One region of the Mesorhizobium sp. B2-4-18 genome, then DNA from elsewhere that is predicted to be linked to it. Evidence: predicted binding sites of a transcription regulator. Region 1 holds the regulator's gene; the other holds the start of a gene.
What was found. The regulator LexA, encoded in region 1, represses DNA repair genes until DNA is damaged. The targets are predictions, from matches to a motif close to TGTTCNNNNTGTGTTCNG.

Region 1 (12,238 bases):
TGCCGGGCTTTCCGTCAGCGCCTCATGCTCATCGATTTTCAGCACGGCGTTCATGCCGGTACGCATCAGCGGGCGCAAATCATGCAAGCCGGAAATCGAAACGACGTGGCGTATGCGCCGCACGACATCGGTGGCGAGCGGTGTGGTTGTGGTCACCATGCGGCTGGCGAGATGTCCACCGGCCGAATGTCCGGTCAACATCAGCGGTCCCCCGACCATTGCCGCCGCTTTGCCGATCGCCGCCCCGATTTCGCTGACAATGCCGGCAATGCGGATGTCCGGGCACAGCGTGTAGGAAGGCATAGCCACCGCAAAGCCGTTGCCGACCGCACCCTTGGCGAGATGCGACCATCCGCTTTTATCGGACTCCAGCCAGTAGCCGCCATGGATGAACACGACGAGCCCCTTGGGCGTGGCCTCCGGCAGGAAAAGGTCGAGCCGGTTGCGCGGCTGATCGCCATACGCGATGTCGAACCGTGCCCGGCCCTCCCCCGACAGTGCGTCACGGAACGCTTGCGCCGGTCCCGACCAGGCGGCCGGCCAACGGTCGCTGCCGGCAATATTCGCGCCGTTGGCATAGGCATTGTCCCAATCGGCAATGCGATGGTCGAGCATCGGCACCCTCCCCGAAATAGCGTCGTCTCAGTGCTAGCAATGGTCGCCACCATGCCGTGCGTCAAGGCTTTGGGGTGAAACATTTTAGGCTTGAAACAAATTTCGACTGGTGCGATCCTGTCTTCGGAACAGCCGACAAAATGGGAGGTCCGCTGTGCTGTCCGAACCCGTCGATAGTCACCTTTCCGGTGACATGTCGACAAGGGTGTAGCCGGCCGCACGAGCCTACCGCGAGACAGGAATTCAGATCCACCGCCGCCGGCCAGGTGCCACGCACGCTGCCGGGGGGCAGACAGGGACAGCGGCGACATGCTTGGGCCTTCAGCGCATACCGACACGTTCACCCGCGATAATCTGCCGCCGCCCGAGCAATGGCCCGACTTCCTGCTCGACGGCTTCGACTATCCAGAACACCTCAATGCCGGTGTCGAATTGACCGACAGGCTCGTCGAGAAGGGCCTTGGTGACCACACCGCGCTGATCGGCAATGGCCGCCGCCGCACCTACAAGGAACTGTCCGACTGGACGAACCGGCTCGCCCATGCGCTGGTCGAGAACTACGGCGTCGAGCCGGGCAACCGGGTGCTGATCCGCTCCGCCAACAACCCGGCAATGGTCGCCTGCTGGCTGGCCGCCACCAAGGTCGGTGCTGTCGTCGTCAACACCATGCCGATGTTGCGCGCCGGTGAACTCACCAAGATCGTCGACAAGGCCGAGATCACGACCGCGCTCTGCGACACCAGGCTGATGGACGAGATGACCGCCTGCGCCAAGGACAGCGCGTTCCTGAAGCAGGTGATCGGCTTCGACGGCACCGCCAACCATGACGCCGAGCTCGACCGCGCCGCCCTCGACAAGCCGGTTACCTTCACCGCCGTCAGCACCGGCCGCGACGATGTCGCCCTGCTCGGCTTCACTTCGGGCACGACCGGCGTGCCGAAGGCGACGATGCATTTCCACCGCGACCTGCTGATCATCGCCGATGCCTACGCCCGTGAAGTCCTGCAGGTGACGCCCGACGACATCTTCGTCGGCTCGCCGCCGCTCGCCTTCACTTTCGGCCTTGGCGGGCTTGCCATCTTCCCCCTGCGCTTCGGCGCGGCGGCAACGCTTCTGGAACAGGCGACGCCACCCAACATGGTCCACATCATCGAGACCTACAAAGCGACCATTTCCTTCACCGCGCCGACCGCCTACCGGGCCATGCTGAAGGCCATGGACGAAGGCGCCGATCTGTCATCATTGCGCGTTGCCGTCTCGGCCGGCGAGACCTTGCCGGCTCCAGTCTTCGAAGAGTGGACGCGAAAGACCGGCAAGCCTATCCTTGACGGCATCGGCGCCACCGAAATGCTGCACATCTTCATCTCCAACCGCTTTGACGACAGGAAGCCCGCTTCGACGGGCAAGCCGGTGGGCGGTTACGAGGCGCGCATCGTCGACGAGGAGATGCGCGAGGTGCCGCGTGGCGAGACCGGACGGCTGGCGGTGCGCGGGCCGACCGGCTGCCGCTACATGGCCGATGACAGGCAGAAGGACTATGTGCGCGACGGCTGGAACCTCACCGGCGATACCTTTACGCAGGATGAGGACGGCTTCTTCCACTTCGCCGCGCGTTCCGACGACATGATCGTCAGCGCCGGCTACAACATCGCCGGACCCGAGGTCGAGGCGGCGCTGCTGTCGCATCCCGATGTCGCCGAATGCGCGGTCATCGGTGCGGAGGATGGCGAGCGCGGCCAGATCGTCGAAGCGCATGTCGTGCTGGTGCAAGGTGTCCCGCCAGACGCAATGACCGTCAAGCGCCTGCAGGACCACGTCAAGGCAGCCATCGCGCCCTACAAATATCCCCGATCGGTCAAATTCATCGCCGCTCTGCCGAAGACCCAGACCGGCAAGATCCAGCGGTTTCGGCTGCGCACGGAGAAGATCAATTGAGCGAGCCTTACGATCCGGCCTCTGAAGGCGCAGAGATGTCGTTCAAGGAGCGCATGTCCTACAGCGACTATCTGCACCTGGAGAAAGTGCTGGAGGCCCAGACACCGCTGTCCTCGGCGCATGACGAAATGCTGTTCATCATCCAGCACCAGACATCGGAATTGTGGATGAAACTCGCTTTGCACGAGATTGGCGCGGCGATCCGCTCGATCCGTGCCGACCGCCTCGAACCGAGCTTTAAGATGCTGTCGCGTGTCGCCCGCATTTTCGAGCAGTTGAACAATGCCTGGGACGTGCTGCGCACCATGACGCCCAGCGAATACACCGAGTTCCGCGACGCGCTCGGCCAATCCTCGGGTTTCCAGTCCTGGCAGTATCGCGCCATCGAGTTCATGGCCGGTAACCGCAACCTCGCCATGCTCGGGCCGCACAAGCACCGGCCGGACCTCAGCCAGAATCTGGAGGCGATCCTGGCCGAGCCGTCGCTCTACGATGAAGCGCTGCTGCTTCTGGCCCGCAATGGCTTCGACATCGGGACGGACGCAAAGCGCACGGATTGGCGCGAGACGCGGACCGGGAACGAAGAAGTCCTGGTCGCCTGGCAGACGGTGTACCGCGATCCGCAGCGCTACTGGATGTTTTATGAACTGGCCGAGAAGCTGGTCGACTTCGAGGACTATTTCCGCCGCTGGCGCTTCAACCACGTCACCACCGTCGAGCGCATCATCGGCCTGAAGCGCGGCACCGGCGGCACGTCGGGTGCCTCCTATCTCAAGAAGATGCTCGAGGTCGTCCTGTTTCCGGAACTGTGGATGGTTCGCACCCGGCTCTGAACTCTTTGTTTTGGCACGGTTTTGGACGGAAACCGCGTCACATTTTTCCCGGCTTCGCGCCGGCTTCAGGTCACCGCCGTCTTGACCGCGAAGCGTGCATCCTGCCAGGCGCCAGTGCGCAGGATATCTTCCAGGACCTCGACCGCCTGCCATACATCGGCGTAGCCGACGTAGAGCGGGGTGAAGCCGAAGCGGATCGTCGACGGCGCACGGAAATCGCCGATCACACCGCGCTCGATCAAGGCCCGCATCACCTGGTAACCGTTGGGATGGAGGAAGGACACCTGGCTGCCACGCTGATTGCCGTCGCGCGGGCTTTCCAGCTCCAGGCCGTAGGCGCCGCATCTGGTCTCGACGAGCTGGATGAACAGGTCGGTGAGCGCGATGCTCTTCTTGCGCACCGTCGCCATGTCGACATCGTCCCAGATATCCAGCGCCCCCTTCAGCGCCCGCATCGATAACACCGGCTGCGTGCCGCACAGGAACCGGCGGATACCGCTGCCGGCCGCATAACCCTGCTCGAAGGCGAAGGGCCGCGCATGGCCCCACCAACCGCTGAGCGGCTGCTGGACTTTATCGTGATGACGCTCGGCGGCGTAGATGAAGGCTGGCGCGCCCGGGCCGCCATTGAGATATTTGTAGGTGCAGCCGATGGCGAAATCGGCATTGGCGCTGTCGAGCTCGACAGGCAGCGCGCCGGCGGTGTGGCAGAGATCCCAGACGATCAGCGCTCCGACCTGATGGGCCTTGCATGTCAGTGCCGCCATGTCGCGCAGCTGGCCGGACTTGTAGTTGACGTGGTTGACCAGGATGACCGCAACGCGCTCGTCGATGAGCTCCTCAATGGTCGGCGCATCAACGCCCTCAAGCCGCAACACCGTGCCGGGGCGCGTCGAGGCCACGCCTTCGGCCATGTAGAGATCGGTTGGAAAGCTGTCGCCCTCGGCGACGATGACCGAGCGGTCCGGCCGCATGCCGAGTGCGGCATGCAGCACCTTGTAGATGTTGATCGAGGTCGTATCGCAGACCACCGTCTGGCCGGCCGCCGCGCCGATCAGCCGCCCCAGTTGGTCGCCGAGCGCGACCGGCATGTCGAACCAGCCGGCGGTGTTCCAGGCACGGATCAGATCCTGCGCCCACTCCTGGGTCGCGGCCTTCCGCAGCTCGTCGAAGACGGCGGGTGCCGCGGCGCCGAGTGAATTGCCGTCGAGATAGATCACGCCTTCCGGCAAGATGAACCGGTCGCGCATGGCACGCAGCGGGTCCGCCGCATCCATGGCATCGACAGCTGCGAGATCGAGCGTCGTAGGCATCATTTGTGACATTCCCTGGTTATTCACGCCTTGGTCATTCACGCCGGGTTACTCACGAATCGCTTCGCGAACCGGTGCGGGCCCCCGGCTGCGCTTGAGGCTGGGCAAGGCAAGCATGGCCAGTACGAACAGGCCCGTGGCAAGCTTCAGGTCAGGCGGCGGCATGCCGGCCGCCAGGCAGAACGACACCAGCTGGTAGTAGATGATCGCGCCGGCGAAGGGCGCCAGCAATTGCCGCCACACCGTCTGCTTGCCGACGACGGCTTCGCCGATCATCAGCGCGGCAAGGCCGTTGATGAGAATTCCCAGGCCCATATTGACGTCGGCGAAGCCTTGCGACTGCACCATCAGCGCACCGCTTGACGCCGAAAAAGCGCTGGCCAGCCCGACACCGCCTATGGTCGCGGCCCAGACATTGATGCCTTGCGCCTCGGCCATGTCAGGATTGGCGCCCACGGCGCGCACGGCAGTCCCCTTCTCGGTCCTGAAGAACATGTAGAGCAGCATGAAGGCGGCAAGCGCGAGGAGACCCGCGACGACAATCTTGCTGGCGGGGAAACCCGGCCGCGCGAACGGCACCCAGTCGAACACCGAGGGCGAACCGAAGACGGACAGGTTGGACTTGCCCATAATGCGAAGGTTGATGCTGTAGAGCATCGTCATCATCAGGATGCCCGCAAGCAGCGTGTGGATGCGGAAGCGCAGATGGATGAAGGCGGTGCAGCAGCCCGCCGCGAAGCCAGCGACAAGGGCGGCAGCAACGCCCATCAGCGGCGATGCGCCGGCGGCAAGGAGAACGCCGCAGACGCAGCCGCCCAGCGGAAAAGCGCCTTCGCTGGTGAGATCGGGAAAATTCAGCATGCGAAACGGGATCATGATCCCGAGCACGACAAAGGCCAGGATCAGGCTTTGCGCCAGGGTGACCGGCATGATCGCGACGAAGCTGGTGAGAACGTCCCCAACAAAATCCATGATGATCAGCTCGCCAGCAACATGCGATCGGTCTTGACGGAGAAATGGCCGATCAGATCAATAACCGTGACCCTCGCCTTCTCCTGCCCGGCGACTTCCAGGAGCACCCGGCCCGCATCGAGCATGATCACCCGGCTGCCATAATCGACGGCGTGTTGCATGTTGTGGGTCACCATCAAAGTCGTCAGTTTCAGCGCGTTGACGGCGCGCACGGTCGCTTGCATGACGATTTCGGCCGTGCGCGGGTCAAGGGCCGCGGTATGCTCGTCGAGCAGCAGCAAGTCCGGCGATCCGCCGACCGCCATGATCAGCGACAAGGATTGCCGCTGCCCGCCGGAGAGCAGGTCGACGCGCGTGTCGAGACGATTTTCCAGACCGAGACCCAGTATCGACAGGCGTTCCCTGTAGGATGCAAGCCGGGTGGTGTTCAGCCCCGGGCGCAAGGTGCGCTTTTGGCTACGCAAATCGGCCAGCAGCATGTTTTCCGCAACCGTCATGCTGGCGGCGGTGCCGCGCATCGGGTCCTGGAACACGCGCGCCAGTTTCGCGGCGCGCTTGTGCACCGGCATTGCAGTCACGTCGGCGCCGTTGATCAGGATCTGGCCGGAATCGAGGATCAGGGCGCCGGAAATGGCGTTGAGCATGCTGCTCTTGCCGGCCCCATTGGAGCCGATGACGATGCCGAACTCTCCGGTGGCCAAGGACAGGCTGAGACCGTCCAGCGCGACCTTCTCGTCGGCCTGGCCCTTGTAGAACACTTTGCGCGCGGATCGAATCTCGAGCATCGTTTCTCCCTGACCTCGGGATGACGGCGCCGACGCCGTCACCCCGGCAGTTCCGATGTTAGTCGACGATGCAGCCGCAATCGGCCATTGAAGCCGGTATCTCGATGCCGAACGCGGCCATCGCCTTGCGCGAGATCGTTGCCATGTGGTCCTTGTAGGCCGGGCGCGACGGCGCGATCGTCTTGGGATCCTTGCCCTTGAGGATCTCGGCGGCGATGTTGCCGGCGTTGACGCCGACCTGCGTGTAATTGACCGCGAAGCTCGCCGGCACGGTACCGTTACGGACCGCACTGTCATCGGAGTTGACGACCGGGATACCGGCCTGGCGGGCGGCCGCGGAGACAGCGGCGATCGCCGGCTGGATCAGGTTCGAGGCCGGGCCGTAGACCACGTCGGCCTTGCCGGCGAGCGAAGCGATGCGTTGCTGGATGTCATTGACGTTGTCTATGCCGACCTCCACCACCTCGAAGCCCGCGGCCGGTGCCGCCGCCTTGATCTTTTCGACCAAGGCAACGTCATTGGCCTCACCGGGATTATAAGGCACGCCGAAGCGCTTGGCGTTCGGCAGCAGCTTCTTGGTGAAGGCCATCACCGCGGCGACGTCCTGCAGATCGCTGGCGCCGGTCATGCCTTCGTCTCCGGCGTCCCATGACGGCACCAGCTTGGCCGCCACCGGATCGGTGACCGCGGCAAAAACGATCGGAATGCCGGAACCGGCGAGCGCTTTCTTGGCGATCTGTGAGACCGGCGTGGTGATGGTGTAGATCAGCTTGGGCTGCTCGGCCTGCAGCTTGGCGATCATCTGCGGCACCAGCGACGCATCGAAATTGGTGTGGCTCTCCGTGTAGACGACGTCCTTGCCCTCGACGAAGCCGTTATCCGTCAGCGCCTTCTTGAAGCCGGCTATGGCGGCGTTCAATTGCGGATGCTCGCCGAAATTGGCAATGCCGATACGGATCTGATCGGCCGCGGCACTGCCGGCACTGACCATCAATGCGCCTGCCAGGGCCAAGCCCGACAACCAAGCGGATTTCGACTTCAACATCATTTCCTCCCAGATTTGATCAGGGCCGCTTGGAAACGCGGCTACTACGGCGATCATGGTGAGTCCGCTGGTCTGTGTCAAACATTATATATAATTGTTGCTGTGACGCACTATCATATATACTTTTCGCCAGACGACGGATTGATCACCATGCTGAATGAAACGAGTTCCACAAAAACGGAAGCCGCCTATCAGCTGTTGCGGCGCGACATCCTGACCACGCGCCTCATGCCCGGCGCCCCGCTCAAACTGAGTGCGCTGCGCGGCACCTATGGCGTCGGCTGGACACCGTTGCGCGAAGCCCTGTCGCGGCTCGAGGCCGAACGCCTGGTCACCGCGATCAGCAATCGTGGTTTTGCCGTGGCTCCGGTGTCGCGGGCCGAGCTGGAGGATCTGGCACGCGCCAGGATGGTGGTCGAGATACCCCTGTTCCTCGAATCGATGGAAAAAGGCGGCAGGGAGTGGGAGGATGCCGTGGTCACCGCCCACTACCGGCTCTCGCGTTGCAAGACGGCGGTCGACGATCCCTCGGACGCGGCCGTCGACAGATGGGACGAGAACCACGAGGCTTTCCATGCGGCGCTGCTGAGCGCCGCCACATGCGACTGGCTGTTGCGGTTCCGCTCGACGATCTCGGATCAGCTGCGCCGGCATCATCGCTTTCTTGGTCTGGCGCCGACACTGCGGGCCGCGGCCGGCCTCAAGGATGGCTATGAAGAGGCAATCGAAGCGCTGCGCGAAGCGATTGCGATCGAACACCATACCGCGATCATGGAAGCGGCGCTCGACCGTGACATCGAGCGGGCCAAGGCGCTGATGACGGCGCATATCGGCTACACACTGCACGTCTATGTCCACAGCGAAGACAGCGGCGCCACCAGATACGCCGCTCGCGCCGGCAGCTTGAAGGCGGGTTCGGGATAACTTCAGCGCTTCCGCGACCCCTATTCGAACGCGCTGGCCGGAGTGCGCCGAACGCCCGGATCCATGGCCGCCCGAAGCTACCAATCGTTGGCATTTTGGTTTCGTTTCGTTCCGCGAATAATGGCTCCGCGAATTATACGTCCCCCCGAGGAGAAACCTTCCAACTAACTGATGCCAAAGCCTCGTCGGCGGATGGGCCACAGGCCATTAACCAAAACGATTTCAATGCGCCTGCCGATGGCGGAAAGGGCTGGTTGCTGCCCGCCGTCGCGGGCAAAAAACTTCAGACCCCTTAACAAATTCATTAAACTTTAAACGGTTGCAGAACACAACTGGAACAGATAGTGTTTGTTCTGGGTTTGTTTTTTCGATTCTGGTTCAACCTTTCGTTCAATGTCTTGGGGGCCGCCATGCTGACACGCAAGCAACATGAACTGCTGATGTTCATCCACGAACGGCTCAAGGAAAGCGGGATACCGCCTTCCTTCGACGAGATGAAGGAAGCACTCGATCTTGCCTCCAAGTCGGGGATCCATCGCCTGATCACGGCCCTGGAGGAGCGCGGCTTCATTCGCCGGCTACCCAATCGGGCGCGCGCGCTGGAAGTGCTGCGGCTGCCGGACTCGATCGCGCCGGGCCTCAATGCGGCAAAGAAGTTCTCGCCAAGCGTCATCCAAGGCAGCCTTGGCCAAGGCAGTCTCGGACGCCAGATCAGGCCGGCCGCTGCGCCTTCGCGCCTGCCCGCGGCCGGCAACGACGACGACGCGGTTTCAGCCGTGTCCATCCCGGTCATGGGCCGTATCGCCGCCGGTGTGCCGATCGATGCCATCCAGCATCAGACGCATTCGATCTCGGTGCCGCCGGACATGATCATGGGCGGCGAGCACTATGCGTTGGAGGTCAAGGGCGACTCGATGATCGAGGCTGGTATCTTCGATGGAGACACGGTCATTATCCGCAATGCCGACACGGCAAGCCCGGGCGAAATTATCGTGGCACTGGTCGACGAAGAGGAAGCGACACTGAAGCGGTTCCGCCGCAAAGGCGCTTCGATCGCGCTCGAGGCCGCCAATCCAGCCTACGAAACGCGCATTTTCGGGCCGGACAGGGTCAAGGTACAAGGCAAGCTGGTCGGGTTGATCAGGCGCTACTGAACCGGCTTGTTATCGGGCTTGTCGGGTTTTTTGTACGGCGGCAGCCCCCTCGCCTCGCGTGAGAATTTTCGCTGTTCGTGCCAGGGCCGGTATGGTCCGTCGACGGCAAATGCGATCGCGGCCCGGGTCGTGGCCGACTGGGGATTGAAGAAGACGGCAGCGCTTCCCTTGCGGGCGAGCTGCCGTTTGGTGACGACGAGAACCAGTGGATTGTGGCAGGCGTCATAGGCGGTTGCGTCATTGACGATGATCAGGTCGGCGAAAGCGCAGGCTTTCCAGGTGGTCTTGCGGTCCTCGACATAGGCAATGATCGCGCCGGAAGGGTGCCTGGCAAGGCACAGGCCTTCGCGGCAGTAGAAGGGCGATCCCGGCGGCAGGTCGGTGGGACTGGCAACATCGAATTGCCTGTCTGTCGTGTCGAACATTTCCGGTTTGACGATTGTTTCGGAGATCAGGGCGCGCTTCCAGTTGTCGGTTGCGAATTCGTTCGGACGTTCCCGGTTGACGGCCAGTTCGCCATTGCCGATCGGCAGCGCGACCAGCCGCGCATCTTCCGAGATCAGCACATCGGGCGCGCGTGTGTGCGACACAGTCAACAGGCCGGCAAGCGCGAATGGCAGCGCCGCGAGCCGCAGCCATGTCGTCGCCATCGTCGCGATTGCCAGCGCGACGGTGACCAGCAGCACGGATTGCTGCGAAATCAGCCCGACTCCATCGACCGGAGAGCGCTCCGATATCCACGCCGACACGGCGATCATTGCTGTCAGGCCCTTGCCCATGAGGTAGAGAGCCGGCCAATCCAATCCGAATGGCATCAACAGCGCGCTGGCGACGGCCAGGAACATCACGACCGACACGATAGGCATCACGGCCAGATTGGCGAACAGGCTGAGCGGCGATACCCGCTGGAAATGCCAGATGGCAAACAGTGCCGTGGCGCTGCCGGCGATAATGGACGTCATGGCCAATCCTCCTGTCGCCAGCAGGAATTTTCGCGTCAGGAACCCCGCCAGGGATCGCTTTGGCGGCGGTGGCCGCGTCTTTCCCGCATGGTGATCGGCCCAGCCGGCATAAGCGCCAACCAGGGCCGCGGTCGCGGCGAACGACATCTGAAAGCTCGGGCCGACGACCTCGTGAGGCGAGACCAGGATGACGGCGATCGCCGAGATCGCCAGATTGCGCATGGTCAGGGCAGCGCGATCGAAGAAGACGGCAATCAGCATCACCGCCAGCATGATGAAGCTGCGTTCGGCGGCAACGACGACACCGGAAATGATGAGATAGGCCGCGATCGAGAACAGTGCGGCGGCGGCCGCGTATTTCTTCACCGGCCGGCGCGCGGAAAAGTCTGGAAACAGCGCGAAGGCACCACGCAGCAGACCCATGATGGTGCCGGCCACAAGCGCCATATGCAGTCCCGAAATAGAGATGATGTGATAGATGCCGGTACGCCGCATCGCTTCATTGATTTCATCGGGTATGCCGGCGCGCACGCCGACGATCAGCGCCGCCGCGATCTCGCCTTCAGCGCCGCCGACGCTGCCCCTGATGTGGTCGGCGATGGCTTCGCGGGCATTTTCGATGCCTGAAAAAAAGCGAGCCGATAGCGGCATCTCACCGTCGTCGGCGGAAACAACCGTCGGATTGCCGAGAAAGAAGCCGCTGCCGCCGATGCCGGCGAAATAGCTGTCGAAAGAGAAGTCGTAGCTGTCCGGCCGCACCGGGCCGGTCGGCGGCAACAGTTTGGCGTAGCCTGTGATGAGCGAGCCGGCGGTCATTCCCGGTGGTATCTTGCGTGCGGAAAGCCGGACCCTTTCCGGTGCATAGCGCAGTTTCGGCCGGGCGGTCGAAATCACGTCCATGGTCAGCCGGATGCGGCCGCTCTCCATCTCTTCGAGCGAGACCACGCGGCCGGTCAGTTGGGTGGAGATTTCCGAACCCAGCATCCGGGTTCCGGCTCGCCATGTTTCGACCTTCGCCGCGAGCAGGCCCAGCGCGCACAACAGCACTGCCATGAAACACAGATGGGTTTTCGACCAGGAGCGCGAGACGAAGGCACAGACCGCCATCAGCACCACGACCGCGACGGGTTTTGCAAAGTCGGGCTCGGATGCCAGCGAGAAATAGGCGATCGCCCCAACGGCCAGACAGACCGGCACCAGCAGGAACGCGATGCCCCGGTCGAGTTCGAGCTCCGTCGCCCGGGCCACGCCATGGCGCAGGCGAGGCAAGGATACCAGGCCGACTTGCCGGCGCACGCGCGCGATCCTGCCCGCGGCAGGAGCCGGCGCCGGCGCCTGCCCACCTGCCTGCAGCGACCTGGTTTCGGGCGCAGCCACGAGCGGAGATGGCAGTGGGATCGTCGCAGGCGCCGCAAACAGGGATCGCTCGCTGACGCCGATAGCGGCATCCTCGCCCCGATCCGAGCCCCGGCCTCGTCCAGTCATCGGGTCTGCCCCTTGCACCCTCGACGCCCTATGCTACATGAACGCGCAACGCGCGAAAGTCCGCACGCTCCGCACCCAGCTTCAGACGTTTTCCGAGAGTTCCATGCCCGACAAGGTCATCACCCGTTTTGCCCCCTCGCCGACCGGCTATCTGCACATCGGCGGCGCGCGCACGGCGCTCTTCAACTGGCTCTATGCAAAGCATACCGGCGGCA
Region 2 (12,238 bases), on a different contig from region 1:
GCCACTGGCCGGCATTGACATAGCCGTTCAGCACTTCCTGGGTGGTGTCGAGCGAGTTGCCCCAGCCGACCACCGGGATTTCGCCCGGCTTGACGCCGACCTGGTCGAACACGCGCTTGATCGAACCGGTTACGAGGTCGCCCAGGCCGATGATGGCGTTGACCTTGCCCTTGTGGGCGGTGAGGTAGTCGACCATGCGGTTGATCACCTCGGCCTGGTCGAGCGTCGCTTCGGTCACTTCATAGGTGATGCCGAGCGGGCCGAAGACGCTCTTGATGCCTTCTTCTTCCTGCACGCCGTAGGTGGCGCCGGGGATCTCGACCGGCATCCAGACGAAGTCGCCCTTCTTCACCAGGCCCTTGTCGACCAGATACTGCGCCCAGTGCTTGCCGAAAGTGACGTTGTCACCGCCGACATAGGCGTTGAAATTGGCCTTGGGATCGGGCGTGTTGAAGTTGATGATCGGGACGTTGGCCGCGCGCGCTTCCTTGACGATCTCGACCAGGCTGCCCGGATCGGGGCTGGTGGTGACGATGCCGTCGGCCTTGGCCGAGAGGGCGGCACGGACCGCCTCCTGCTGCGAGGCGACGTCGCCATTGTGGAACGACGTGTTGACGGTGTTGCCGGTGTCCTTGGCCCATTGCTTGGCGCCGGCGAGGAAGTAGGTCCAGACCGGGTCGGCCGGCCCGCCATGTGAAATCCAGTAGAACGTCTTGGCCTGCGCGGCTGCCGGAATGACCGTCAGCGCGATCAGCAGGCCGTAGAGCACAAGTCTTAGTCTCGTCAGCATTTGATTTCCTCCCGGTTGAAGATGATCCGTCCCTTGTTCCGGCTTCAGCCGGATTGCGTCTTTTTGCCAGCGCCGCTCGGATGCATAAGAGCATTCCCTTTTTCGACGAATGGCAAGCCTCCATCTGCAGATGTAGTTGGCGCCTGACGCGGCGCCATCAGCGACCCCATCAGATCGCATCAGTCGGGATGATTTTTCCCGGGCAGTCGGATGATTGTCGCCGAGAGCTCAGCCGGGCGGACTATCCCGATCACGTCTGGGCGGTCTCTGAGGGCGAAAGCCCCCAAAGAGCCGCTTAGAGCAGGCCGGCCTTGGCCAGGTCGCGCATCAAATGGCTGGCGCCGTAGGTCCAGTGCGGGCAATCGGGCGACAGCCGCACGCGGTTGACCAGCGCGCCGAATTTTTCCGACGAGATGGTGACGATGTCGCCGACCTTGTGCGTGAACCCCTTGCCCTTTTCGCCGCGATCCTTCGACGGCACGAACATGGTGCCGAGATAGAGCGCCAGCCCGTCCGGATACTGGTGATGCGGGCCCATGGCCGCGGCAACCAGCTCCTCCGGCGAGCGGCTGATCTCGGCCATCGAGCTTGCCCCCTCCAGCGAAAACCCGTCCTCGCCCTCGACCTTCAGGCGCACGACGGCCTGCTTCACGTCGGCGATGGAGAACGTGTCGTCGAACAGCCGGATGAAGGGGCCAAGCGAGGCCGAGGCGTTGTTGTCCTTGGCCTTGCCGAGCAGCAGCGCCGAACGGCCCTCGACGTCGCGCAGATTGACGTCGTTGCCGATGGTGGCGCCGACGATCCTGCCGCTCGAGGCGGCGATCATGGCGATCTCCGGCTCCGGATTGTTCCAGGTCGAAACCGGATGCAGGCCGACATCGGCGCCGAAGCCGACCGAGGCCATCGGCTGGCACTTGGTGAAGATCTCGGCATCTGGGCCGATGCCCACTTCCAGATATTGCGACCAGGCGCCGCGCGAAATCAGCTTGGCCTTGATCTCCATCGCCTCTGGCGAACCGGGCTTGAGCTTCGAAAGATCATGGCCGATCAGACCCGCAATGTCGGCGCGGATGGCGTCGGCCTTATCAGCCGAGCCACGCGCCTGTTCCTCGATCACCCGTTCGAGCAGGCTGACGACGAAGGTGACGCCGGAAGCCTTGATCGCCTGCAGGTCGACCGGCGACAGCAGAAAGGGTTTTGCCCGGTCGCGCGTGGCTTCGAAACTGTTGGACGCGATATCGTCGAGTGAACCGATCGGCTTGCCCGTGGCCGAGCGCACATGGCCGGCCGGGTCGGCCAATTCGCAGATGTCGCGCACGGTGGGCGCCGCGCTGGATGTGATGTCGAAGACGGTGCCGTCGCGCACCGTGACGACCAGGGGGTGCGAGGCATCGCCGCTCCTGGCGCGGCCGACAAACAAGCCTTCAGCGGGCAGATGTGTCGGGTTGGTCATGAGTTGGGTTCCTCGTTGAATCGAAAATGCTGGCCCGGTCGGCGCGGCACTTTCGCCGGATTCCATTCAAAGGTCTATCCCATCCAAGCAGTCGAGCGGTGGCCGCGAATATGCCGACTGGGTCATCCACGATGTCCGGATGTCAAGGACATCACCGGGCTTAGGGTCCGGTTACTTGAACTTGACTCAGAGAATTGTTCGTGTTTTGTTCTGGGCGCCAGAGCAGAACGGAGGCGTTCCTTGGCGAGCGTATAGGTAATGTACCAAGGCGAACTAGATTTCGGAATTCCAGAACCGCCAAGGCGGCCCAAAAAGCCCGATCGTGTCTTCTTCGGCGTGTTTCTGCAGGCAGGGGATTATTTTCGGTTTGCTGATTGTCAAAGCCGGCTATGCGACAAATGTGGCATAGCCGGCTCACCGCTGATACCGGAGCGTTTTCATGTCAGCCAGCAGCATGTCGGGGACTACAAGCGGCTGCGGTCGAAGATCATCTTTGCGGCCACCCGATCGGGGCAGCGCGTCAAGATGCCTGCTTTTGAGATCACCTTTCGCCACGCCAGGAGCTTTCCTGGCCGCCCGGCGACAACAGGCCGACCGGCCAAGCATCCCTTCGTGCTTGTGGCCGATGACGGACCGGTTTGTGAACTGAGCGGGAATCTCGGCGCCGAAATGCTGCGTGAAGGCCTGAAGGCGTCAGACGGGTTCGTCCCTCATATGACCCTTGCCTATGACCAGAAACTTATCCCACAACTGCCGATCGAGCCGATCAGCTTCGTGGCGCGGGAGTTCATTCTCGTGCACAGCCTGCGCGGGCTGACGCAATATGACTTTCTGGAACGTTGGCCGCTGATTGCGATGTAACGAAGGACGCGCTGGTTCGCGCGACACCCCATCCTGACAGGGTCATGTCAGCTATCAACCTGTCCGCGATGGCAGGTCCGCAAGCGGTTCCCTACTTGCAATGCGTCTGAACAGGAGGAACAAAAATGACCGTCACGGAAATCGCCAAGGAGTTCACCGAACTTCTCAAACAGGGCAACAACGAAGGTGCTGCCGAAAAATACAATGCCGACGATATCGCCAGCTACGAAGCGATGGAGGGACCGATGGCCGTCAGTCACGGCAAGGAGGCCCTCAGGCAGAAAAGCCAGTGGTGGCAAGAGAACCACGAAGTGCATGGCGGCTCGGTCGAGGGCCCTTATGTCAACGGCGATCAATTCGCTGTGCGCTTCACCTTTGACATAACGCCCAAGGCCACCGGCGAGCGTGTCACCATGGATGAGGTTGGCCTGTACACGGTCAAGAACGGCAAGATCACCGAAGAGCGCTTTTACTACTGAGGCCGGAAATCGGGTCTTCCCAGCTTTGCTCTCTTTGCGGCAAGGTTGAAAATGTGCACGGCGGCCAGAGCGATCCTCTGGCCGCTGGGAGCGTTCAAATCGTCTTCACATACTGCGCAAGTTGATCGGCCACCGTGCCCCAGCCGTCGAAGAAACCCATCTCTTCATGGTTGTCGCGGGTGGCTTGGTCACGGTGAATGGCTGTGGCGGTATAGCGCGTACCCTGGCCATCCTGATGGAGCGAAATGACCGCGGTGATGAAAGGCTCGCCCGAGGGTCGATAGCCGGGCAGCAGCGCATCCGTCCACACCAGCCGCTCGTTGGGCACGATTTCCAGATAGCAGCAGTGGCGGTCACTGACCTCCTTGCCGTCGGGCGACTGCATGCGTGTCCGAAACAGGCCGCCCGGCCTGAGGTCGATCTCGCAGTCGGTGATCAGCCACGGCTTCGGCGTGAACCACTGCCTGACATGCTCAGGTGTCGTCCAGGCTCGCCAAAGCAATTCGCGCGGCGCATCGATTACGCGCTCCAGCGTCAGGTCCAGTCTGGGATCCGGCTTGAACGGATAGCTCATTTTTCTGTCTCCTTGAGGGTCATGACATAGGCATCGAACTGGTCGAGGCGGCGTTCCCAAACTGTACGCTGTTCGGCCAGCCAGCTTTCGGCGAGCTTCAACGGTTCAGGCGCAAGCTCGTAAGTCCTGACCCGTCCGGTCTTTTGCGAACGAACCAGCCCGCAGCCTTCGAGAATCTTGAGATGGTCGATGAAGGATGGCAGGGCCATCTCGAAAGGCTGGGCCAGTTCGCTAACCGAAGCAGGGCTCCTGTTCAGTCGCTCGACCACGCGCCGTCGCGTCGGGTCGGCAAGCGCGCGAAAAATGCCGTCGATCGGCGGGAGGCTTGGATTTCTACTCTGGAGGCTGGTCATCGATCGGTCCCCGGGTTGTCAAAGCGGTCGAAAACACTTAGGTAATTTCCTTAGTGTTGGCAAGCGCAAATTTACGGCAATGCTGGCCAAGCTGCTGGCCAAGCTGCTGGCCAAGCGGGAAGGGCGGTTTTAGGCTGCGAAACGGTTCGACTGTCAGCCCAAGGGAAGAGCACTTTGACGATCACCATGTACGGCATCACCAATTGCGACACGATCAAGAAGGCGCGCGTCTGGCTGGAGAGCCATGACCTTCCCTATCGTTTCCACGACTATCGGGCCGAAGGGATCGAGGCGGGCAAGCTGAATGGCTGGGTCGGCAAGGTCGGTTGGGAAAAGCTGCTCAACAAGGGCAGCACGACGTTTCGCGAATTGCCGGAGGCGGACAAGCAAGGCCTCGACGAGAAGAAGGCGAAAGCGCTCATGCTGGCCAAGCCGACGATGATCAAGCGGCCGGTCTTGGAGATCGGCGATCGGGTGGTGGTTGGCTTCAAGCCGGAGGTTTATGAGCAGACGGTGGGGAAGTAGGCGGAAGCGTCGCGACGTCCGATCTCCACCCTCGTGGGGGAGATGTCCGGCAGGACAGAGGGGGGGCGCTGTCCCGCCTGCTTGCGAAGGTCCGAGCGCCTCAACCCGCGCTCAAATACTCCGCCAACGCCACCGCATTATTGTGCGCCTCGTCATGCGCGCCATAGAGCAGCGTTACCTTGCCCTCGCCAAGCAAGCCGCGCAGCTGCGCAACCGCCTCACCATTCCTGTCGAGCTCAGCCCCGTATCGCTTCCGAAATTCCACCCAACGTGCCGGCTCGTGCCCGAACCACTTCCGCAACTCGTCGCTCGGCGCGATCTCCTTCAGCCACAGTGCCAGCGCGGCATGCTCCCTGCTGACGCCGCGCGGCCAGATGCGATCAACCAACACCCGCTGCCCGTCATCGGCAGCGGGCGGTTCGTAAATCCGCTTGACCATCAGGTCGAAAGCCATTCGACCTCCCTACGCCGAACCCCTCAGGCCCACTCGCCCTTGCGCATCACTGGCACGCGGCTGCCATCCTTGGCGACGCCGTCAATGTCGATCTTGTCCGACCCGATCATCCAGTCGATATGGATGAAGCTCTTGTTGCCGCCGCGCGCCGCGATTTCGTCAGGGCTGAGCGAGGCGCCGTCGACGAAGCATTTCGAATAGCATTGGCCGAGCGCGATGTGGCAGGCCGCGTTTTCGTCGAACAGCGTGTTGAAGAACAACAGGCCGCTGGCTGAGATCGGCGAGGAATGCGGTACCAGCGCCACTTCGCCCAGCCGACGCGCGCCCTCGTCGGTGTCGAGCACCTTCTTCAGCACGTCCTCACCTTTCGACGCCTTGGCCTCGACGATCCTGCCGCTCTCGAAGCGCACCGAGATGTCGTCGATCAGCGTGCCTTGGTAGGACAGCGGCTTGGTCGAGGAGACATGGCCCTCGACGCGGCGCGCATGCGGAGTTGTGAAAACTTCCTCGGTCGGGATGTTGGGATTGCAGGTGATGCCGTTCTTGGCGGTCGAGGCGCCGCCCATCCACTCATGGCCATCCGCCAGCCCGACCGTCAGGTCGGTGCCCGGTCCAGCGAAATGCAGGGCATGGAAATCATGGCCGTTGAGCCATTCGGTGCGGCCGCGCAGCGCCGCATTGTGCGCCGTCCAGTTGCCGATCGGGTCTTCCACATCCACCCGCGAGGCGGCGAAGATGGCGTCGGCGAGCTTCGCGACCGCCACGTCGTCGGCATCGCCGGGGAAAACCTGCCTGGCCCAGGCCAGATCCGGATAGGCGACGATGTTCCAGTTGATGTCGAAGCCGGTGATCTTCTCCAGCGCCGGCTGGTAGGCCATCGAATTGGCCTTGTTGGCGCGCGCCACCTTCGCCGGATCCTGCGCCGACAGGAGCGACGGATCCTCGCCGCGCACGGCAAGCCGGGCTGCGTTGTTCGAGAAGGCCTTAGCCATGCCTTCGTAGAGCCAGCCGGCGGCATGGTCGAAGCCAGCATCGGCGCCGAAGCGGTAGCGCGCCAGCGTCATCTCGTCATCGTTGAAGATCGGCGTCACCAGCCCGGCACCGGCCTTGTAGGCGTGTTCGACGATGCGCCTGGTCAGCGGCAGGGCCGCGATCGACGATGTCAGCACCAGGTCCTGTCCGGGCTGCAATTGCAGCCCCACCTTGATGGCGACTTCCGCCAGCCTGTCGAGCTTCACCGGGTCGATCGTTGCGGAAACGCCGCGCGAATGTGTGGTCATGATCCTGCCTGTCGTCTTGGGATGTCTGATTGAACATAGACCGGTGCCGCGGTGCTTTCCACCGCGATCGTGCCGCTGCGTTCCGCGACCGACGATCCGAACCGCGCCATCGTCGCCGCGATCTCGTCCTTGATCCAGATCATGAAGTCCCGGACCTTGCGGCTCTCGGCCTTGGTGGCGGAGGTCACCAGCCAGTAGCCGAGGCCGCTCTGAGCGCGAATTCCGAACGGCGCCACCAGGCGCCCGTCGGCCAGCGCATCGGCCGTCAGCAATTGCCAGCCGAGCATCACGCCATGGCCGGCGATCGCCGATTCCAGGCACAGCATCGGGTCGGTGAAGCTCGCGCCTTTCTGGAAGGTGACGGGTTGAACGCCGGCGGCCGCGAACCAGCTTTCCCAGTTGATCATCGCCCGCTCGTCGGTGATGGCGCAGGTCTGGGCGAGGTCGCCGATCGAGGTCAGTTTTCTGGCAATCCCGGGCGCGCAGACCGGGAAGACTTCCTGCGCCAAAAGCAGCTCCGCCTTTCCACCCGGCCATTTGCCGTCGCCAAGCCGGATGGCAACGTCGACGTCCGAGTGATCGAGATTGGCCAGCCGCACTGAAGCGTCGATACGCAGCAGCACGTTGGGATGCCGGTCGAAGTGCCGCGACAGCCGTGGCAGCAGCCATTTGGAGGCAAAGGCCGGTGCCGCCGAAACGACCAATGTGCACTGGCTGGCTTCGTCGGCCAGTGCCACGGCCTGGGCAAGCTCGCGAAATCCAGTGCCCAGGCGGGCCGCGAAGACGGCGCCGAATTCGGTCAGGACGAGGCCGCTGGTCGTGCGCTCGAACAGTGCCTGGCCGAGCTGTTTTTCGGTGCGGCTGATCTGCTGGCTGACGGCGCTGACGGAAACATTGAGTTCGCCGGCGGCGGCGGCGAGCGAGCCGAGACGGGCGACGGTTTCCACGGCGCGAAGGCCGTTGAGATGAACGCGGTTGAGCATGGCCATTTGAGATTTTCTAAACCGATCCGGCCGAAATCTCAATTGAAAGGGATATCGAAACGGCAGACCTTATGGGTGGAAACAGGCCCATGGAGCCGGAAATGCTGAGCATGTTGCTGAAGGCCCTGGTCGCGGCCACTTCGCCGGATGACACGGGCTGCGACTTCGATACGCTGAGTTGGCTGATCGATCCGCTTGCCCATCCCGCGCTGGATGTAATGTCGGAGCGCGAACTCGGTGATGTGCCGTTCCGGTTGACGGCGCGCCGGACCGCGTATGAGACCGTTTCACCGAGCGCCGGTTTCGGCGATCGCTGCTGAGCGCGCGATCGCGATCCGGGCACTGGCCCAACACGAGGCGGATTGTTTCACCCGCTCGCACATCTATTGTGCACTGCAATGACTTCGCCCCAATCGACAGCGCTGCGTTACGCCTTCGCCGGCATGATCGCCATGGCAGTTGCCATGGGCATCGGCCGCTTCGTCTACACGCCGATCCTGCCTGGCATGATGGAGGAACTGCATCTGTCGCCGGCCAATGCCGGCTGGATCGCCTCGGCAAATTATCTGGGCTATCTCGTTGGCGCGTTGGTGGCGGCGGGCAGCTGGGCACATGGACGCGAGCGTTTGCTGATGCTGAGCGCCCTCGGTGCCAGCGCCGTGCTGGCCGCCTCGATGGGGCTGACCGACGCCATGGCCGCCTTCGTCGCCATTCGTTTTCTGGCCGGTCTGGCGAGCGCTTTCGTCATGGTGTTCATGGCCAGCATCGTTTTCAGCCATATCGCGGCCGCCGGGCGCGGCGATCTGCAGGCCTGGCATTTCGGCGGCGTCGGCCTCGGCATAGCGATATCGGCGGCGATGATGGCGGTGCTGGTCACCGAACATGCCGGCTGGGCGCAGGGCTGGCTGTGGTCGGGGGCGATTTCGGCTTGCGGCTTCGTCGCCGTGGTGCTGCTGGTGAACCAGGGGCCGCTCACCAATGGCGAGGTCCGCCGTGAACCGGCGCTGCCGAAGGATCGGTCGCTGATGAAGGTGATCGTCGCCTATGGGCTGTTCGGTTTCGGCTATGTGGTGACGGCGACCTTCCTCGTGGCCATCGTGCGCCAAGGCGGCGGCAGCCGCGTCTTCGAGGCCATGGTGTGGATGGTTGCCGGCCTTGCCGGTTTCCCTTCGGTCTGGCTGTGGCAGAAGATAGCGGCGCGGATCGGGCTTTATGCCGCCTATGCCTTGGGATGCTTCGTCGAAGTTGTCGGCGTTACCGCGAGCGTCGCCACCGGCGGGCGCATGGGGCCGCTGCTTGGTGGCGTGCTGCTCGGCGGCACGTTCATTGCCATCACGGCACTTGGCCTGCAGGCCGCCCGGCAGCAGGCCCCAGCGTCGCCCCGGCGCATCTTTGCCCTGATGACCGCCTCCTTCGGGCTTGGCCAGATCATCGGCCCGATCGCCGCCGGACTTTTGGCGCAGGCATCGGGCGATTTCTTCCTCGCCTCCATCGTCGCCGCGGCCGTCCTGGTCGTCTCCGGCGCCATCACATGGTCGGCTGCGCCAAAATCGCCATGATTTGTGGTCTTGCTCTGCACCGGCATCGGGCAGGCATTTTCTTTCCTCCTAATGTGTGACCTTATGCCGGCTCAAACCTGCTGATTTGCGCATCGATCGAGGAATTCGCCACAGTGTTCGTATCCTTCTTCCCGCAGCCGAAGCTGTTCTTCTCTTCGGCCGCCATCTGGAGCCTTGCGGCAATCCTGTTCTGGTTTTTCGGCGGGGAGCAATTGGGAGCGGTTTTCGGCATGCCGCCTGCTGCTCCCGGAGCGCCACCCATCATCGGCATCGCCATTCTCGTATCGAAGCCATTCCTCTGGTTTTATATCTACTTCACGCTTTGCGTGGCCATCTTCTACGCGTTCTGGAGTTGGTATTCGCCGCACCCATGGCAGCGCTGGTCGATCCTGATGACGGCGGTCATCCTGTTCTTCATCTATTTCAACGTGCAGGTCAGCGTCGCCGTCAACGCGTGGTACGGCCCGTTCTTCGACTATGTACAGGGGCTGATGTCGGGGACCGGAAAGTCGACGAACGCCGAGTTCTACACCGGATTGGCCGACTTCTCATGGCTGGCCCTGGTCGGCATGAACGTGCAGGTGGTCAACGCCTTTATCGTCAGCCACTGGATCTTCCGCTGGCGCACAGCCATGAACAACTACTTTATCGAGAACTGGAGCAGGCTGCGCCATATCGAGGGCGCTTCGCAGCGCATCCAGGAAGATACGATGCGGTTCTCGCAGATCATGGAGGATCTCGGTTCCAGCTTTGTCCAGTCGATCATGACCCTGATCGCCTTCCTGCCGGTGATGATCCAGTTGCAGGCCCACATCAGCGAACTGCCGATCATCGGCGCGATCCCGCAGCCATTGGTGGTCGCGGCACTTGCCTGGTGTCTGTTCGGCACGATCTCGGTGATGATTGCCGGCATGAAGCTTCCCGGGCTGCAGTTCCGCAACCAGCGCGTCGAAGCCGCTTACCGCAAGGAGCTGGTCTATGGCGAGGATCATGCGGACAGGGCGCAACCCGCCACCACCGCCGAGCTGTTCGCCAATGTCCGGCACAATTATTTCCGGCTCTATTTCCACTACATCTATTTCAACGTCGTCCGGTACACCTACCTGCAGGCCGATAACATTTTCTCGCTGCTGATCCTGGGTCCGTCGCTGGTCGCGCACAAGATAACGTTCGGCGCGCTGAACCAGATATCGAACGCGTTCGGCAAGGTGACGGGTTCGCTGCAGTTCCTGCTTACCTCATGGTCGACCATCGTCGAGCTGCAATCGGTGCACAAACGCCTGCGCGCCTTCGAGGCGACGCTGCAAGGCGAGCCGTTGCCCGATATCGACCAGCGCTATCTGGCAAGGCAGGGGGCCGGGGATCCGGCCTAGGGATGCTCTGACGAAGCGCCGGTTGGCGGCTCAGCCGCCAGCCGGCGCCTGCTCCTGGCCGCCATCCTGCCGCGAGATGTAATCTCGAAAGCTGATGCACTCGACATCTGATTTGACGCAGACTTCGCCGGCAAAACGCTCCAGCGCATTCCAGTAGGCGCCGTCATTCATCAGCGTGAAGTGGAAGCCGAGTTCCAGCGGAACGCGCTTGCCCCGATATTGCGCGTCGAAGGCGGCGCGAAACGCCTGATAGGTCCGGTCCGCGAACTCGCCGGCGTTGCTCGGCCGCTCGAAGCCGCCGGAATGGCGGACGTACAGATTGTAGTCCATGGCGATCACCGGCCGTGATTTCGGCCCTTCGGGAATCTGCGGCAGGGAAAAGCGGGTGACGCCGCCAACGGTCGGCGGCAGGGCAGGACCCATTGAAACGCCGCTTGCGTCGAACCGATAACCGGCTGCCGGGAGTGCCTCGTAAAGCGCTTTGCCAGTCGACAGATACGGCGCCCGGAAACCCGCCACCGCATGCCGCGCGAATTCCCGCCAGCCCTCGGGCTCGGGCGCAATGCCGTTGATCGCATAGGCGTTCTCGAAAATGTGCTCGAAGGAGGCGAACTCTTTCAGCCAGTCGGCCTTGCTCCAGTCCTTGCCGTCGAAATGGCCGCAGGCGTGGCTGGCAATGTCGTGACCCTCATGGGCGGCGAGGCCGATCTGTTCCAGCCGCTCGGCCACGTCCTGCCTGGAGGCGGCGAAGCCGATGTTGGATTTGCCCGCCGTCTTGCCCGGCGCGGTGTATTGGCCGCGTGTGTCGGGCGACAGCAGGAAGACGCAGGACAGGAAATAGGTGAAATGTGCGCCGGTGCGCTGGGCCAGCGCCCGGCTGCGCTTCCACTGCGAGATGTCGCGCGCGCTGTCGAAGGAGATGATCACGATCTGCTTCGGCCTTGCCGGTGCTGGTGGCGCGGGCGGATCGGCCAGGGCCACGCCGGCGGTGGCGAGTGAGGCAAGCGAGAACAAAACAACGCGGGACAAACAAGGCATCGGCAAATTCACGGGCTCCGGGTGGTCGGCAAGCCGGCTATCGCGCAAATGTGGCGCCGGTGGGATTGGGTTTTCGTGGGTTTGCCCCCGGGGACAAACATTGGTTTGCCCGGGGGACAAACAGTTGTTTGCCGGGGACAAACATTTGTTTGCCCCGGGAATAGCCGATTTTCCGGCCGAACCCCTTCCATGCCGACAAAATTTCGCTAAAACGCGGGCTCATGAACCGCCCCGGCCCGGGGCAGGAATGGTTTGATTGATGTCCGACGACAGTTTTATTCGCGAAGTCAATGATGAGATGCGTCGCGAGCAGGCGCAGAAGCTATGGGACCGTTTTGGCCCGGCCTTGCTTGTCATTGCGGTGCTTGTGGTGCTCGGCACCGCGGCCTTCGTCGGCTATCGCTATTGGGACGAGACGCGCGCCAATCGCTCCGGCGATGCCTTCTCGCAGGCGCTGAAGCTCGCCAACGACGGTAAGAACGATGACGCGCTGGCCGCGCTCGATCAGCTGGAAAA

Region 2: the regulator LexA is predicted to act here: its motif matches at 2,439-2,456, upstream of FJ527_RS13865 (2'-5' RNA ligase family protein).

The regions. Positions count from the first base shown of each region.
Region 1 covers NZ_VFUW01000017.1:27,764-40,001, forward strand. Annotated here, with positions in the region: gene FJ527_RS27960 (alpha/beta hydrolase) at 1-615, opposite strand, end outside; gene FJ527_RS27965 (AMP-binding protein) at 925-2,550, shown strand; gene kynA (tryptophan 2,3-dioxygenase) at 2,547-3,383, shown strand; gene kynU (kynureninase) at 3,449-4,696, opposite strand; gene FJ527_RS27980 (ABC transporter permease) at 4,745-5,668, opposite strand; gene FJ527_RS27985 (ABC transporter ATP-binding protein) at 5,674-6,453, opposite strand; gene FJ527_RS27990 (ABC transporter substrate-binding protein) at 6,512-7,498, opposite strand; gene FJ527_RS27995 (GntR family transcriptional regulator) at 7,649-8,422, shown strand; gene lexA (transcriptional repressor LexA) at 8,833-9,576, shown strand; gene FJ527_RS28005 (ComEC/Rec2 family competence protein) at 9,570-12,023, opposite strand; gene gltX (glutamate--tRNA ligase) at 12,127-12,238, shown strand, end outside.
Region 2 covers NZ_VFUW01000005.1:97,518-109,755, reverse strand. Annotated here, with positions in the region: gene FJ527_RS13875 (substrate-binding domain-containing protein) at 1-790, opposite strand, end outside; gene FJ527_RS13870 (fumarylacetoacetate hydrolase family protein) at 1,086-2,243, opposite strand; gene FJ527_RS13865 (2'-5' RNA ligase family protein) at 2,502-3,104, shown strand; gene FJ527_RS13860 (SnoaL-like domain-containing protein) at 3,230-3,583, shown strand; gene FJ527_RS13855 (SRPBCC family protein) at 3,678-4,157, opposite strand; gene FJ527_RS13850 (metalloregulator ArsR/SmtB family transcription factor) at 4,154-4,510, opposite strand; gene FJ527_RS13845 (ArsC family reductase) at 4,685-5,035, shown strand; gene FJ527_RS13840 (DUF488 domain-containing protein) at 5,136-5,489, opposite strand; gene FJ527_RS13835 (aminopeptidase) at 5,513-6,769, opposite strand; gene FJ527_RS13830 (LysR substrate-binding domain-containing protein) at 6,766-7,758, opposite strand; gene FJ527_RS13825 (hypothetical protein) at 7,854-8,072, shown strand; gene FJ527_RS13820 (YbfB/YjiJ family MFS transporter) at 8,151-9,311, shown strand; gene sbmA (peptide antibiotic transporter SbmA) at 9,425-10,684, shown strand; gene FJ527_RS13810 (polysaccharide deacetylase) at 10,715-11,722, opposite strand; gene FJ527_RS13805 (tetratricopeptide repeat protein) at 11,982-12,238, shown strand, end outside.